One region of the Comamonas sp. Z1 genome, then DNA from elsewhere that is predicted to be linked to it. Evidence: predicted binding sites of a transcription regulator. Region 1 holds the regulator's gene; each other region holds the start of a gene.
What was found. Region 1 encodes sigma-54, which starts transcription at its own class of promoters, with help from an activator protein. Its sites were predicted from a motif close to TGGCANGNAANCTGCTTT; they were not measured.
Positions count from the first base shown of each region.

Region 2: the regulator sigma-54 is predicted to act here: its motif matches at 2,086-2,103, upstream of FSY45_RS05490 (flavin monoamine oxidase family protein).
Region 3: the regulator sigma-54 is predicted to act here: its motif matches at 2,170-2,187, upstream of FSY45_RS25605 (pilin).
Region 4: the regulator sigma-54 is predicted to act here: its motif matches at 1,640-1,657, upstream of FSY45_RS11540 (CmpA/NrtA family ABC transporter substrate-binding protein).

Region 1 is NZ_VOQT01000002.1:664,442-668,147, forward strand. Features, by position in the region: gene FSY45_RS06490 (aspartyl/asparaginyl beta-hydroxylase domain-containing protein) at 113-1,033, shown strand; gene FSY45_RS06495 (RNA polymerase factor sigma-54) at 1,223-2,824, opposite strand; gene lptB (LPS export ABC transporter ATP-binding protein) at 2,970-3,706, opposite strand, start outside.
Region 2 is NZ_VOQT01000002.1:457,585-461,290, reverse strand. Features, by position in the region: gene FSY45_RS05495 (cytochrome c) at 1-399, opposite strand, end outside; gene FSY45_RS05490 (flavin monoamine oxidase family protein) at 430-2,025, opposite strand; gene FSY45_RS05485 (sensor domain-containing diguanylate cyclase) at 2,330-3,706, opposite strand, start outside.
Region 3 is NZ_VOQT01000027.1:41,890-45,595, forward strand. Features, by position in the region: gene moaC (cyclic pyranopterin monophosphate synthase MoaC) at 1-80, shown strand, start outside; gene FSY45_RS25600 (O-antigen ligase) at 86-1,642, opposite strand; gene FSY45_RS25605 (pilin) at 1,683-2,135, opposite strand; gene FSY45_RS25610 (FHA domain-containing protein) at 2,324-3,043, opposite strand.
Region 4 is NZ_VOQT01000005.1:135,725-139,430, forward strand. Features, by position in the region: gene FSY45_RS11530 (DUF2809 domain-containing protein) at 1-221, shown strand, start outside; gene FSY45_RS11535 (nitrate regulatory protein) at 279-1,553, shown strand; gene FSY45_RS11540 (CmpA/NrtA family ABC transporter substrate-binding protein) at 1,814-3,085, shown strand; gene ntrB (nitrate ABC transporter permease) at 3,112-3,706, shown strand, end outside.

The sequences.
Region 1 (3,706 bases):
GCGCTTGGCCGTCAAGCGCCGGCAGCTATTGCTTTTGATATTCCCCTACCCCGGTTCTGTTTGACCTGCCCCCATGGTGGCCGCCGGGGTGCCCCCGGTAAAATTGGCCCTTATGGCAAAAATTATCGTTCTGGCACTGGTGCTGCTCTTCTTTGGCTGCGGGCTGTACATGCATCTGCGCGGCAAGGTGCGCCACAAGGTGGTCAAGCAATTGTTTGACCACTCCACGTTCACAGCGCCGTTCAACGTCTTCATGCTGATGTTCAGCAAGGTGCCGCGCACGCCCTATCTGCCCACCAGCACCTTCCCCGAGCTGGCGCCGCTGCAGGCCAACTGGCGCGAGATCCGCGAGGAAGCCGTCAATCTGCAAAAGAACATGCAGATCAAGGCCGCCGCCAACAACGACGACGCAGGCTTCAACTCCTTCTTCAAGACCGGCTGGAAGCGCTTCTACCTCAAGTGGTACGGCGACGCCCACCCTTCGGCCATGGAGCTGTGCCCCAAGACCACGGCCCTGGTGAAATCGATTCCCAGCGTCAAGGCCGCCATGTTTGCCGAGCTGCCGCCCGGCGCCAAGCTCAATCTGCACCGCGACCCCTATGCGGGCTCGCTGCGCTATCACCTGGCCGTGCTGGCGCCCAACGACGACCGCTGCATGATCGAGGTCGACGGCCAGCCCTATAGCTGGCGCGAAGGCGAAGGCGTGATCTTCGACGAGACCTTTATGCACTGGGCCGAGAACCGCTCGGAAGGCAACCGCATCGTGCTGTTCTGCGATGTGGAGCGCCCCATGACCAATGGCTTTGCCCAGTGGCTCAATCACTGGCTGGGCAAGAACGTGGTGGCCGCCGCCAGCTCGCCCAACAACGAGGGCGATCCGCGCGGCATGATCAGCAAGCTGTTCAAGATCTCGTTCTATGCGGGCAAGTACCGCCGTGCCTTCCGCGACTGGAATCCGACCTTCTACAAGATCCTCAAGTTCGGCCTGATGATCGGCGTGCTGGTCTGGTTTATCTGGTGGTTGGTTTCTTGATAACCCCCTGAGGCACTACGCGCCTTCCCCTTGCCGGGCGCCCCCAAGGGGGACGGCAGCATCGCCGCAAGGGCGGCTCTTGCTCGCTGCCCCTTGCTTGAGGAATGCCTTATCAAGGCTCCCGCCCTAAATACAGAACAAGAAAGCCGCTGTGTGATGCATCAGCGGCTTTCTTGTTTCTGCGGTGCCCTACAGCGCCTTGCGCAGCGTGGTCGTGGGTATCTTGAGCTGCTCGCGGTATTTGGCGACGGTGCGGCGCGCACACTCAATGCCCTGCTCCTTGAGCATATCGGCCAGCTTGGCGTCCGACAGCGGCTTTCTGGCATCTTCGGCATCGACAAACTGTTTGATCAGCGCACGCACGGCCGTGCTGGAGGCACTGCCCCCGGTTTCCGTGCCCAGGCCCGAGCCGAAGAAATACTTGAGCTCGAAAGTGCCCTGGGGCGTGGCCATGTACTTGGCCGTGGTCACGCGGCTGATGGTGGACTCGTGCAGGCCCAGCGTGTCGGCGATATCGCGCAGCACCAGCGGGCGCATGGCCAGCTCGCCATGCACAAAGAAGTTCTTCTGCCGCTCCACGATGGCTTCGGAAACACGCAAGATGGTGTCGAAGCGCTGCTGGATGTTCTTGATGAACCAGCGCGCCTCCTGCAACTGCTGCTGCAGCGCCGCATGGCCGTCGCTGTTCTTGTGGCGGCGCAGCACGCTGGCATAGATGTCGTGCACGCGCAGACGCGGCATGACCTCGGGGTTGAGCTGCACGGAGAAGTCCACCCGGCCCGAGCCGGCCCGCAGCGGGCGCACGATGACATCGGGCACCACGATATGGCGCTCCACATCGACAAAGCGCCGACCCGGACGCGGCTCCAGCCTGGCGATCAGGGCCATGGCTTCGCGCAGCTGTTCCTCGCGCGCGCCGCACAGGCTGGTGAGCTTGCGCAGATCGCGCCGCGCCAGCAAGTCCATGGGCTGCGCGCAGATGGCCTGCGCCAGCAGCAGCCGGTTCATATGCGCCTCGGTCGTGCCCTCGTCCTCGGCCGTGCGGATCAGATCGCGCAGCTGCAGTTGCAGGCACTCGGCCAGATCGCGCGCGCCCACTCCCACGGGCTCCAGGCTTTGCAGCAGCTTCAGCGCAATGGCAAAGTGCTGCTCCAGCTCCTCGCGCTCTTCCAGGTCGTCGCCGGCCAGGCTCTGCGCCAGCTCCTGCAGGGAATCCTCGAGATAGCCGTCGTCGCTGAGCGACTCGATGAGAAAGCGCAGCGCCGCCATGTCCGCCGCGCCCAGATGCAGGCTCAGCGCCTGACGGTGCAGAAAGTCGGTCAGGCTCTGGTGCTCGCGCGCCAGATCGATGGCATCGGTTTCGTCGTCGCCATCGCGGTTGCGCGTGGAGCTGCTGGCCGAGGGCGTATCCCACTCGCTGCTGGATTCGCCGCCCCATTCCCCGTCCTGGCCGTCCATGCCCTCGGCCTCCCAGTTCAGCGTTTCAGGGGTTTCGGGGCTTGATGTCTCCGCTACCGTTTCAGTAGCTTGTTGCGCTTGCGATGCATCCCTTTCAACATGAATACCATCTGAAGTACTGTATTCACTGGCGCTAGTAGCTACATCTACAGGAGCATCTCCCGCAGTTTCTGCCTCATCGCCCGCACGTTCCAGAAAAGGGTTGTCGACCAGCATCTGCTCGACTTCCTGCGCCAGCTCCAGGGTGGAGAGCTGCAGCAGCTGAATGGATTGCTGCAGCTGCGGCGTAAGCGATAAATGCTGCGAAACGCGTAGCGAGAGACCTGGCTTCATCGAGGCGCGGCCCCCAGACAATCATTGCAAACGCGCGCAGTGCTATGGGTTTGCCGCCGGGCTGCCCCAAGGCAAACCTCGGCGCTGCCGGTCAGGGTCCCTTCCGGGGGCAGCGACCACACAAAGTGAGGGAGCGTGGGGGTCATCACATTCTGAAATGTTCGCCCAGATAGACGCGGCGCACATCGGCGTTCTCCACGATCTCCTCGGGCGTGCCTTCGGCCAGCACATGGCCGTCGCTGATGATGAAGGCGTGGTCGCAGATGCCCAGCGTCTCGCGCACGTTGTGGTCGGTGATCAGCACGCCGATGCCGCGCTCCTTGAGGAAGCCGATGATGCGCTGGATCTCGATCACCGCAATCGGGTCGATGCCTGCAAACGGCTCGTCAAGCAGAATGAAGCGCGGTTGCGTGGCCAGGGCGCGGGCAATTTCCACGCGACGGCGCTCACCGCCGGACAGCGCCAGCGCCGGCGACTGGCGCAGATGCTCTACGCGCAGCTCCTGCAGCAAGCCCGTGAGGCGCTTTTCGATCTCGCCCTGCGTCAGCGTCTTGCCCTGCTCGTCCTTTTGCAGCTCCAGCACGGCGCGCACATTGTCTTCCACGCTGAGCTTGCGAAAGATGGAGGCTTCCTGGGGCAGATAGGACAGGCCCAGGCGCGAACGCTGGTGAATCGGCATGCCGCCCACTGGCTGGCCGTCGATGAAGATCTCGCCGCCGTCGCTGCGCACCAGGCCCACGATCATGTAGAACGATGTGGTCTTGCCCGCACCGTTGGGGCCGAGCAAACCGACCACCTCGCCTTTTTGCACGGACAGGGACACATCCTTGACCACCTTGCGGCTGCCGTAGGACTTGGCCAGATGCTTGGCCTCCAGGCGGC
Region 2 (3,706 bases), 210 kb from region 1:
CTGCTCGTCGGACAGCTTGCTGGCAAAGGACGGCATGCCGTGCAGGCCGTTCATGACGACCGAGGCCGGGTAGGCAGCGGCGGCCAGCTTGGGGTTGGAGGCCAGTGCTGGGTAGAAGCCGGCGCCCTTGGCGCCTTCGCCCTTGACCATGTGGCATCCCTGGCAGATGGCCTGGTACAGGGTCTCTCCGCCGCTCTGGCTGAAGCGTGGGCGGACTGCCGAGAAGTTCTGCATCAGCGCCTGGGTATCGGCGGGCGAGATGGAAAGAACGGCGGCAGACTGCAGTGTTTGCAGGTTTTTCACATCCTGGGTTTTCATGCCCTGTGATTGGGCCAGGACGGCGCCGGAGAGACCCAGGGCCAGGGCGAAAGCGGAGCAAAGACGGTGCAATGTGTGCATGGTGAAGTTCCTTGTTGCAGACATGGGCGATCAGAGGCTGGAGGCCTTGGCGTGCAGGCGCTGGATGGCGTCCAGCGAAGACAGCACGGCACCTTCCTGCCAGGCGGGGATGTACGAGACATGCTCGCCCGCCAGCACCAGGCGGCCGTCGATCTGGGCCAGATCCTTGTAGTGCTGCTCACGCAGCGCATCTGTCCAGTTGCCGAAGCAGCCATTGATCCAGGGCATGCGATGCCAGGCTACTGACACACCGTTGAGGAACTCCTGCTTGTACTGCGGATGGATCTGCGCGCCATACTCCAGCGCCAGACGAATGCGCTCGGCCGGCTTGAGCGAGGAGAAGCGGTAGCTGTTGGAGTTCTCGAAGGCATAGGCGCCCAGCAGCACGGCGGGGCCGTTGCCCATATAGCCGGTGGAGGGGTAGGAGATCTGCTGAATCGGCAGATCGGTGTAGCTGATGCCGCCGTAGATGCGCTCGTCCTCTTCCCAGAAGCGGCGCTTGAACTCCAGACCGACCTTCATGGAGCTGCCGTAAGGCACGGCAGCAATCGCGTTCTGCATGGCGCTGCCGGCCTGCACTTCGATCTGGCTCAGGATGGACAGCGGAATCGTGCACACGCACCAGTCGGCGCGGGCCTGCAGCGTGGAGCTGGGCTTGAGGGCGTCCACATAGTCCACGGTCACGCCCTTGTCGTTCTGGGCGATCCTGGTGACCTTGGCGTTGTAGCGTATGGCCGAGCCCAGATCGCGCGCCATGGCCTGGGCCAGCATGTCCATGCCGCCTTCGGGCTGGAAGATGGCGCTGTGGAATTCGTAGATATTGCCCACGCCCATCTGGCGCCACAAATTGGATTCGAGCAGCTCGTGCAGGCCCATGGGCGTCGACGGTTTGGCCTGCGCCATCAGGCCGCCGCCGGGGTCGATGTCGTAGCCACGAAAATCGCTGACCGCATTGCTGGCGCGGTAGCGGTATTCCTTGTCCAGCACGCCCCAGGCCTTGAGGCTCTCCAGCAGGCGTTCCTTGTCTTCCCGGCTGACGCTCTGGTCCAGTGCGCCCTGATTGGTAGCCTTGGACAGCAGCTCGGCCACATGGCCGTAGACATCGGTCTGAACATGGCGAAAGCGCTGGGGCTTGCCGGCCAGGGCCTTGCTGTTGTGCAGATAGGCGTTGTAGTTGACCTGGTTGAAGGCTTCGAGCTTGATGCCGAAGCGCTTGTAGTAGTCCAGCATCGCATGGTGGTGGTAGGGCACGCGCCAGGGGCCGGGGTTGAAGTAGTTGCCCTTGGCAAAGCCCACTTTCTGACGTGTACCGTCGAGTTCGCTGAACTCATCGCCGCCGCGCAGCGTCCAGCAGCGGCCTCCGGCGCGGCTCTGGTATTCAAGCAACTGCACCTTGTAGCCGGCCGCACGCAACTCGTGGGCTGCCACCATGCCTGCCAGGCCCGCGCCCAGCACCAGAACCGATGCGCCGGGTTTTGCGTTGCCGAGCTTGACCGGACCGCTGTAATGCGATTCGGCGGCATAGCCCAGTGAACTCATGGCTTGATACATGGCACTGCCGCCCGCGACCTTTCCGATCATCGAGAGCAGTTGTCTGCGACTGACATGCTTGCTTGGCTCTGGCATCTGAAATTCCTTTGCTGTTGTGTATTCCGCTGTCCATCCGGGGCTGCGGGGCAAGGGTTTTCAGCAAGAGCTGTGCCAGGTCAGAGGGCTCAAGGCATTAGTTCAATGAAATCAGTTACTTGTTATGAAATTCAGATCAATTTGCGCTCAATCCTCTTGACGCTTATGGTGCATGCTCACTAATTTGAAGCGTCAATGGCCAAATTGGTGCAACGGAGTCACACAATAAGCTGCAAAAAAAGCGTATCGGCTGTGACAGCGGATACGCCTTGAGTGTGGGAGCGGAACTACGGTGCTGCCGGGTTCAGAGCTCGCTGGGAGGCTCGCTGGCCTTACTGACCATGACACGATTGCGTCCACCTCGCTTGGCGGCATAGAGCATGGCATCGGCCTGCTGGAAGACGGCCTTGATATCGGGATCGCTGTCGGGCCAGTGGGCCACGCCCAGCGAGATGGTGATATGGCCCACTGGCGGTATCTCCATTTTCTCGACCAGCTGACGCAGGCGCTCGGCGGCATGGGCGGCGGCCTCCAGCCCCGTGCCGGGCAGCAGCAGCAGAAACTCCTCGCCACCCACGCGGCAGGGCAGGTCATCGACACGCGAGACCTCGCGCATGGTGCGTGCGAGCTGTCTGAGTACCTCGTCGCCTGTATCGTGGCCAAAACCGTCGTTGATATGCTTGAAGTGGTCGATGTCGATGGCAATCACCGAGAACGGCAGCGCTTGCGTCTGAAAGGCGCTGATGGCTGCCTCCAGATGGCGGCGATTGCCCAGCCCGGTCAACGGATCGGTGTTCACGTCCTCGCGCAGCTTGGTGATATTGCGTTGCAGCAGGCCCAGGCCCTTGAGCATGGCTTTCTTGAGTTCGTAGGACTCGAAGTACCAGGACTTGACGGCCTGAATGTTCTGCGCCGTCTCGGGCTTGTCCATATCGTGAGCGCCATTGGCGAGCTGGCGCAGCGGGCTGGCAATGCGGCGCGCGCTCCACCAGATGACCACCAGCATCAGCAGGGCGATGGGCAGGGTCTTGTAGAGCACGGAGCGCATCAGCTTGTTGAGCGGGGCCAGTGTGGCCGCCTTGGGGCGCTGGGCCACAATGCCCCAGCCCGAGGCATGGATGACGGCATAGCCGGCCAGCATTTCCACGCCCTTGCTGTTGACGACCGGCGCCGTACCCGACTCGCCTCGGATCACGGCGTTGATGACATCGTTGTTGATCACCTGGTCGCCAATACGATTGTTGTCGGGGTGATAGATGATGTGCTTGTTCTTGTCCACCACATAGACATAGGTGCCATCCTGGTAGAAGTGCGAGCCCAGCAGGGTGTCGAGGATGCTGTCTTCCTTGAGGTAGATGCTGCCGCCTACCGCTCCCAGGAATTCGCCCTGAGGGTCGAAAATGGGCTGCGAGACAAAGACGATGTAGTTGCCGGCCGTGGACATATAGGGCTGGCTGATGACGGGGCCGCGAGTGCTCAAGGTCTGTGCCACTCCGGCGCTTTGCAGTGTCTTGCCCTTGATCTGCAGGGTTTCGGGCGATGTCGCCAGCACATAGCCCGTAGGGTCGATGATGGTGACGGAGTTGAAGCTCTTGGTTTGCAGGCGCAGACGTGTGGCCTCCTTGGCCAGATAGTCCACGTCATCCATGTGCGCGCCCATCAGATTGGCGCTGTACTCCAG
Region 3 (3,706 bases), on a different contig from region 1:
TGTGCAAGGCGGTGGACAAGGGGATGGTGATGGAAAAGATATTAGTACTCGAGAAACATGGCGGCAAAAGCAACGCCTAGATTTTTTAATCTAATTTCTTTTTTACCTCATAAAAATTCTTAAAAGCGCTAGCTTCTTCTTTATTTAACAAAGCTAATGCTTTTTCATAGTACAGCAAAAACTTTTCATATTCATCATTTTTCAAGAGATAATCACATAAAAAATGCAAGTTTCTATATGTCGGATAGCTTCTGACTAGATTTTCCATTTCAAAATAATCCTCTTTGGTGATTTCATTCTTCACTAGAAAATTAAATTGCGAAGTCGGAAGATCAAGAAATCTAGGAAATATAATTTCTTGTTCTTTACCATTACTAAAATTATTTATATAAAATCTCTGCTCTGTCAAGGAGCTTTCCAGAATCAAATATTCTCTTGTCATCAAGATTCCGATGGGCAAGCAATAAATTATGAAAATTTGATTTAAATATATTTGACTCGAGAAAGATTTTCCCTTCCAGCAAGATCCCATTATGAAACTAATTGGGATTAAAAAATATGCATAATGCAATGGGAATTCAAGCATTGAGTGCACCAGCAATGGAATTGCTGTATATGCAATTAATTTATCTTGAGTTTTTTTCTGAAGAAAAATATGTTGCCAGCACAAGTATGCAAAGAAAATAGTCAGGAATATCCCTGCAGGAATTCCAAACCACACAAAAAAATCAAGCACAATATTGTGAGAATGTGCGGTAAATCTATTCCAATTAACAGGAAATTCGTTGACTAATTCAAAATTTGCAATTGCCGTATCGTTAAATCCATAGCCAATCCATGGTTTATATAAAACAGATTCAATCAGCATACCCCACATTGAAAATCTTCCCGTAGATATGTCCACCCCCGCATAATCTCTCACATCATCTTTTATAAAAATACTGAAAAATAAGAAAGACAACCCACACAAGACAGCATATCCAGAGTATCTTCTCTCTTTTGCAAAAAGGAGTAGCAGTATTGCAGCAATCAATGAAATAATAGATGTCTTTGAACCAGCCAACGACAAGGATAATCCAAATATAATCGCCAATACAATTTGAGTATATCTAGATATCTTCTCTTTCGAATTCAAATATAGTCCACACAGAAACGACATCAGCACTAAAGATGCCAATTGATTAGGCTGCCCGAGATTTCCGAAGTAACGACCGCCATCTGGATTATCGCCTACCCACGGAAAAAAATAATCCTCCAAATTCATTAATTGAACCAATTGGCATCCTAATGAAATTATTGATGCCAATATTAAAGAAACGGAAAACCACTCAAAATACGAATCGTTATATTTATTTTCAACCGCCACATGAAAGGCTATTAATGCAGAAAATAAATAAACGGTCCCAACGTAAAAATAAGTACCAAATGCACTTACCTTAAAAAAATAACCCGCACCAGCCGCCACTAAAATCGCAATTAAAAACAAATCATAGGAATAAAATTTGGTCTTTTTCCTGAAATTCATTAACCCAATAGAAATCGCAAAAAAAACAGCTAAAAATTCTGATTGAAATGAATTCCATGGCGGACTGTTATTTGGAACAATAAATGCCAGAATTAAAGATAAAAATACTATTTTCATAAAAAAAGGGGCCGAAGCCCCTGTTTATCGTAGCGTACTTTTACTCGGTAATCGTTGCTCGGCAGCTAGCTGGCAAGTATTTTGTATCAATAGGAGTCGTCGAAGATACGCCACATGTCCAAATCACAACACCAGATGTATCAGGCTTACCTTGCAGCACAATCTTTTTACTGTCGATTTTCGAATCACCTTGTGCAGTCACAGAAACATTTGCTTTTGTAGAATCACCAGAGTAGGTGATACTTTTTACATACTTGGAAGACTGTGTCGAAAGTCCAGCACCACTCATATCTGAGGGGAATGTACCTGTAGACGCATAGGCTTCTGCCAAGCTAGTGCGCGTGCCGGACGCTGCCAAAACCACTTCTGAGACCTTCGCACGTGTTGTGTAATCCTGATAAGCAGGCAGAGCCACAGCAGCCAGAATACCGATGATCGCCACAACGATCATCAGTTCGATCAGGGTGAAACCCTTTTGAATGGAACGCTTCATTTCAAACTCCCTAGTTGGATGAGACCCAAGCTATAAAGCAAGTGCCATGCCAACAATCTGACAGAAGCGCGCCGATTAGCCATTCGACACGTTTGGCAACATTCACGCGAGCTTGAGTAACAATTTTGGCGATCCAACCGCAACACTGACAAATTTGTCAGATGCTTGACACCCATCAAGCCGGCCTGTCACTCCACGACGAAGCGCATGGTGCTGCCCGCCAGGTCCACCGTATCGCCATTGAGCAGCGGCACAGACAAAGGGCCCACCACCTGGCCATTGAGCTTGAGGTCTTCGCTTGCGCCCTCCAGTTGAGTGAGCACAAAGCCATGGGGCTTCTGGGTGATGGAGGCGATGGCTACACCGGGCTTGCCCAGGGTGGTGACGACCTTGAAAAGAGGTATTTCCCTGCCAGCCAGGCTGCCGGTGAGCATGCGAATCACCGCGTGGCGCTCCGGCAGCGCGGCGAGCGAACCCTGGATGGTGGAGCTGAAGCTGGAGATTTCACCAAACCCGGAGGGACTGGCGACTTTGGCATAGCCGCTGTCTGCTTCTTCGGAAATATGCGCCAGCGCCTTTTTGCTGCTCTGGGCAGACGACGGGGCATTCGAGTCGGCAATCACGGTATCGAGAAAGCGGATTTTGTAGCGGCCAATGTCCAGCAGGTCGCCGTTGAGCAGGTCCTGCTTCTGGATGGCACGACCGTTGACATAGGTGCCGTTGGTGCTGCGCAGGTCTTCAATGCTGACCTTGCCACCAGAGATGGTGAGCACGGCATGCTCGCCGCTGACCGCCAGATTCTCGATCACGATGTCGTTGTAAGGACGACGACCCAAGGTCGTGCGCTCCTTGGTGAGCTGTACTTCCTTGATGACTGCGCCGTCGATTGAGATGACCAAAGTCGGCATGCTCGAAGCTCCTGAGGAAACGCCAAGTCCTGCTTGGCTGCACTGGCTAGGACCACTCCCACTTGAGTGTGTGATTCAGCGCTGAATCATCAATCGTAACTGGATGAAACGCGCTTGCATGCTGCATCTTATTGCACTAACTCGATGAAGCCAGCTATTCGATTGAAATTTTCAACCTTGCTGTCATTCGTCTGCAGCATCTTGGGAATCGCACCCGCAATCTATCAAGTCGCCATATAAGAAAAGCCCGCACTCGTTGAAAGCGCGGGCTTTTTTGCAAATCTTTGCAAAGTGGCGACAGCCACCTATCCGTGATTTAGAACGGCAGAGGTCACCTTTTATGTAAACATCTCTCTGATAACTAGTCAGAAGGCCACTTTTTCGAAATTTTACACCAACCACTGTAAACAAGTAAGCCATTTTTAGCAGGTTGTTTACATTGTGTGAGTAGGTGCCCCGGGCAGGGTGTTCCAACGCTAGTCAAGTGACGAAATCGCACCATGCGCAGCAGGGCAGACAACAACTGAACAGCATCAGCAAGCTAGTCCAGTACTTCTACCAGTCAGCCTTGAACTTGAAGAACGCTCACGCATACTTCCTCGCTGAAGCTAGGGCGTGTCCGAATTTTTGTGTAAACGGTTCGGACTTCAATTGACGGAGATG
Region 4 (3,706 bases), on a different contig from region 1:
GCGGCAAGCTCATGGCCTGGACCCTGGTCATCGCCTTTGCCGTCGAGTTGCTGCAGCTCTATCAGGCCCCCTGGATGCAGGCCCTGCGCGCCAACAAGCTGGCCTACCTGGTGCTGGGCAATGGCTTCGATCCCCTGGATCTGCTGGCCTATGTCGTGGGAATCGGTGCGGGTGCCATGGTGGACCGGCTCTGGGAGAGGCGGCAGCGTCGCCTTGCCTGAGATGGCATGAAATGTGCTGGTCGTCCATGGCATCAACATGACGACAAGCACTACCCCATGAAAACGCCTCTGCACTATCTGGTGGCTGCAAGGCAAAGCGAGATTGCCGAGCTGGAGCAGATCAGCCGCGCCAGCAGCCTGGTGGCGAGCATGTCCGAGCTCGTCCATGCGCTGCAAAAAGAGCGCGGTCTATCGAATATCTTTCTGGTCAGCGGCGGCGCACAGGCGCAGCAGAGCCTGCTCGACCACGGCCTTCATGTGGACCAGGTCATGGAGCGAGTCTGCCTCGCGCTTGAAGAGCTGGGCGCGCGGGCGCCAGGTGCGCATGGCGCTCGCCTGTTCAATGCGATCGCCAATGCGCTGCAAGGCTTTGAAGCCCTGCCGTTGCTGCGCCGCCGGCGCGATGCGCTGCAGCTGAGTGCCGAGGACTGCACGCAGGCGCTGATCCGCATGATTGCGGCCTGCCTGACCGTGGTGTTCGAGGCGGCGGACAGCGCTTGCGATCCCGATATCGCGAAATCGCTGGTGGCGCTGTTTCATTTTATGCAGGGCAAGGAACTGGCGGGCCAGGAGCGTGCCACGGGGGTCGCGGCGTTTACCACAGGGGTAGGCAGGACGGAGCGTCAGCGCCATTGGCTGCATCTGATCGAATCGCAGGAGCGCTGCTTTCAGGTGTTTGCAGACTTCGCCACTCCCTCGGGGATGGAGCGCTGGCAGCAGCAATGCGGGGCCTGTCCCGATATGACGGTGATCGAGCGGCTGCGGCGCCTGGGCTGCACGGCTGGGGACGGCATGGCGCTGGACTGCAGCCTGAGCTCGCCATGGTTCGAAGCCTGTTCCAGCCGGCTCGATGCCATGCACCAGATTGAGGCATTCCTGGCCGAAGAGCTGCAGGCCCAATGTCTGCGCAAGCTGGAGCAGGCCCGTACAGCGCTCTGCCAGCAACTGGCGCTGCTGGAGATGCAGCCGCAGCCCGGGACTCGCGCCGAAGCGGCTGCGGCCTTTCTGGGGGGCGCGCAGTCAACTGCCTCCTTGCCTGCGGAGGGCGCATACGGGTTGCAGCTCGAGAAAAGCATTGTCTTGCTGGTGCAGGAGCAATCCATGCGCCTGCAGGACATGCAGACCGAAATCGACAAGGCACGTGCCACGCTCAAGGAGCGCAAGACCATAGAGCGGGCCAAGGGCGTGCTGATGAACTACCGCCAGCTCAGCGAGGGCGAGGCCTACAAGTTGATCCGGCAGACGGCCATGAACCAGAACCGGCGCATGCTGGATGTGGCCGAGGCGATTCTGGCCACGGTGGACCTGTTGCCGGGCAGCACCAATTCATAGCGCTTGGCAGCTCGGTGTTTGTTGCGCTGCACCAAATATGGGCCAAAACCGGAGGCGCAAAGCATGCTCCGCCTCTGATCAAGGTCTGGCATGGTTTGTGCATGACTGTTGATGTCAAGCAGACCAAAGGCGGTCGCGCTTAAAGCGTTATTACGAGTGACCTGGGACAACGGCGTCCTTTTCTCCTCACACCCGAGGAGGGAAGGGCGCCTTTTTGTTTTCCGGATCGCCTTCACCACGATTCTTGATGGAGTTTTCTCATGAGCCAGCGCCTTCCTTCGACTACTGCTCCTGCGCCCGAGCCCGTATCTGCCGGTGGCCGGCGTGAGTTTCTGCGCGTGGCCGGCGCTGCCGCCCTCTATGGCATGCTGGGCCACCATGGCGCCTGGGCCGCAGGCTCCGACGCGCCGGAGAAGAAAGAGGTCAAGATCGGCTTCATACCGCTGACCGATTGCGCCAGCGTGGTCATGGCCTCTGTGCTGGGCTTCGATCAGAAATACGGCGTGAAGATCGTCCCCAGCAAGGAGGCAAGCTGGGCCGGCGTGCGCGACAAGCTGGTCAACGGCGAGCTGGACTTTGCCCATGTGCTCTACGGCCTGGTCTACGGTCTGCACCTGGGCGTAGGCGGCCCCAGGAAGGACATGGCTGTGCTCATGAGCCTGAACAACAACGGCCAGGCGATAACGCTGTCCAAGGCTCTTGCCGACAAGGGCGCGGTCGACGGAGCCAGCCTGGCCAAGGTCATGGCCAGGGAAAAACGCGAATACACCTTCGCCGGCACTTTCCCCACAGGCACCCATGCCATGTGGATGCATTACTGGCTGGCGGCTGCGGGCATCAACCCGTTATCCGAGGCCAAGCTGATCACCGTGCCGCCGCCCCAGATGGTGGCCAATATGCGCGTGGGCAATATGGATGGCTTCTGCGTGGGCGAGCCCTGGAACCATCGCGCCATCATGGACGGCATCGGCATTACGGCCAATACCACGCAGGACATCTGGAAGGATCACCCCGAGAAAGTGCTGGGCACCACGGGCGAGTTCGCGCAGAAGAATCCAAACACCTGCCGCGCCGTGATGATGGCGATTCTCGAGGCCAGCCGCTGGATCGATGCCAGCCTGCAGAACAAGACGAAGATGGCCGAGACCGTGGCCCAGAAGTCGTACATCAATACCAGTGTGGACGCCATCAATCAGCGCATTCTGGGCCGCTACCAGAACGGACTGGGCAAGACCTGGGACGACCCCAACCACATGAGGTTCTTCAACGATGGTGCCGTGAACTTCCCCTATCTGTCGGACGGCATGTGGTTTCTTACCCAGCACAAGCGCTGGGGTCTGCTCAAGGCCCATCCCGACTATCTGGCCGTGGCCAAGCAGATCAATCGCATCGACCTCTACCAGCAGGCGGCAAGCCAGCTCAAGGTCAGCGTGCCCAAGGATGTACTGCGCACCAGCAAGCTGATCGACGGCGTGGTGTGGGACGGCAAGAACCCTGCCCAGTACGCCGACAGCTTCAAGATCAAGGCCTGAGGCCGCCACCTTAACGGAGAACCATCATGGTCAGTGCCGTACTTCACTCACCGCTTGAACTCGACCCCCCGCACGATCCGCAACTGGCAGCCCAGGCGGCCAACGATGCGCTGCTCGAAACTTCAAAAGAGATAGCTGCTGGCTCAGAACTTGTAAAGGCTGAAGTGCAAAAAGATATCAAACCCAAAGCGATAGTCACGGCTCCGGTTGCGGTGGTACCCAGCCGCCTACGCCAATGGGCTGAACAGCTATTTGGTCAGGCCCTGCCTCCGGTGCTGGGGCTGGCACTGCTGGTCGGCCTGTGGTCGCTGGTCTCGAGCAGCACCGGCAAGAGCATTCCGACCCCGGCCGAGACCTGGGAACAGGCCCTGCAGGTGTTCAGCGATCCCTTCTACCGCAACGGACCCAATGACCAGGGCGTGGGCTGGAATGTGCTGTCCTCGCTGCAGCGCGTGGCCCTGGGTTTCGGTCTTGCGGCACTGGTCGGCATCCCTTTGGGCTTCGCGATCGGACGCTTCAGCTTTCTGTCGCGCATGTTCAACCCCTTGATCAGCCTGCTGCGTCCGGTTTCGCCGCTGGCCTGGCTGCCGATCGGCCTGCTGGTGTTCAAGGGCGCCAATC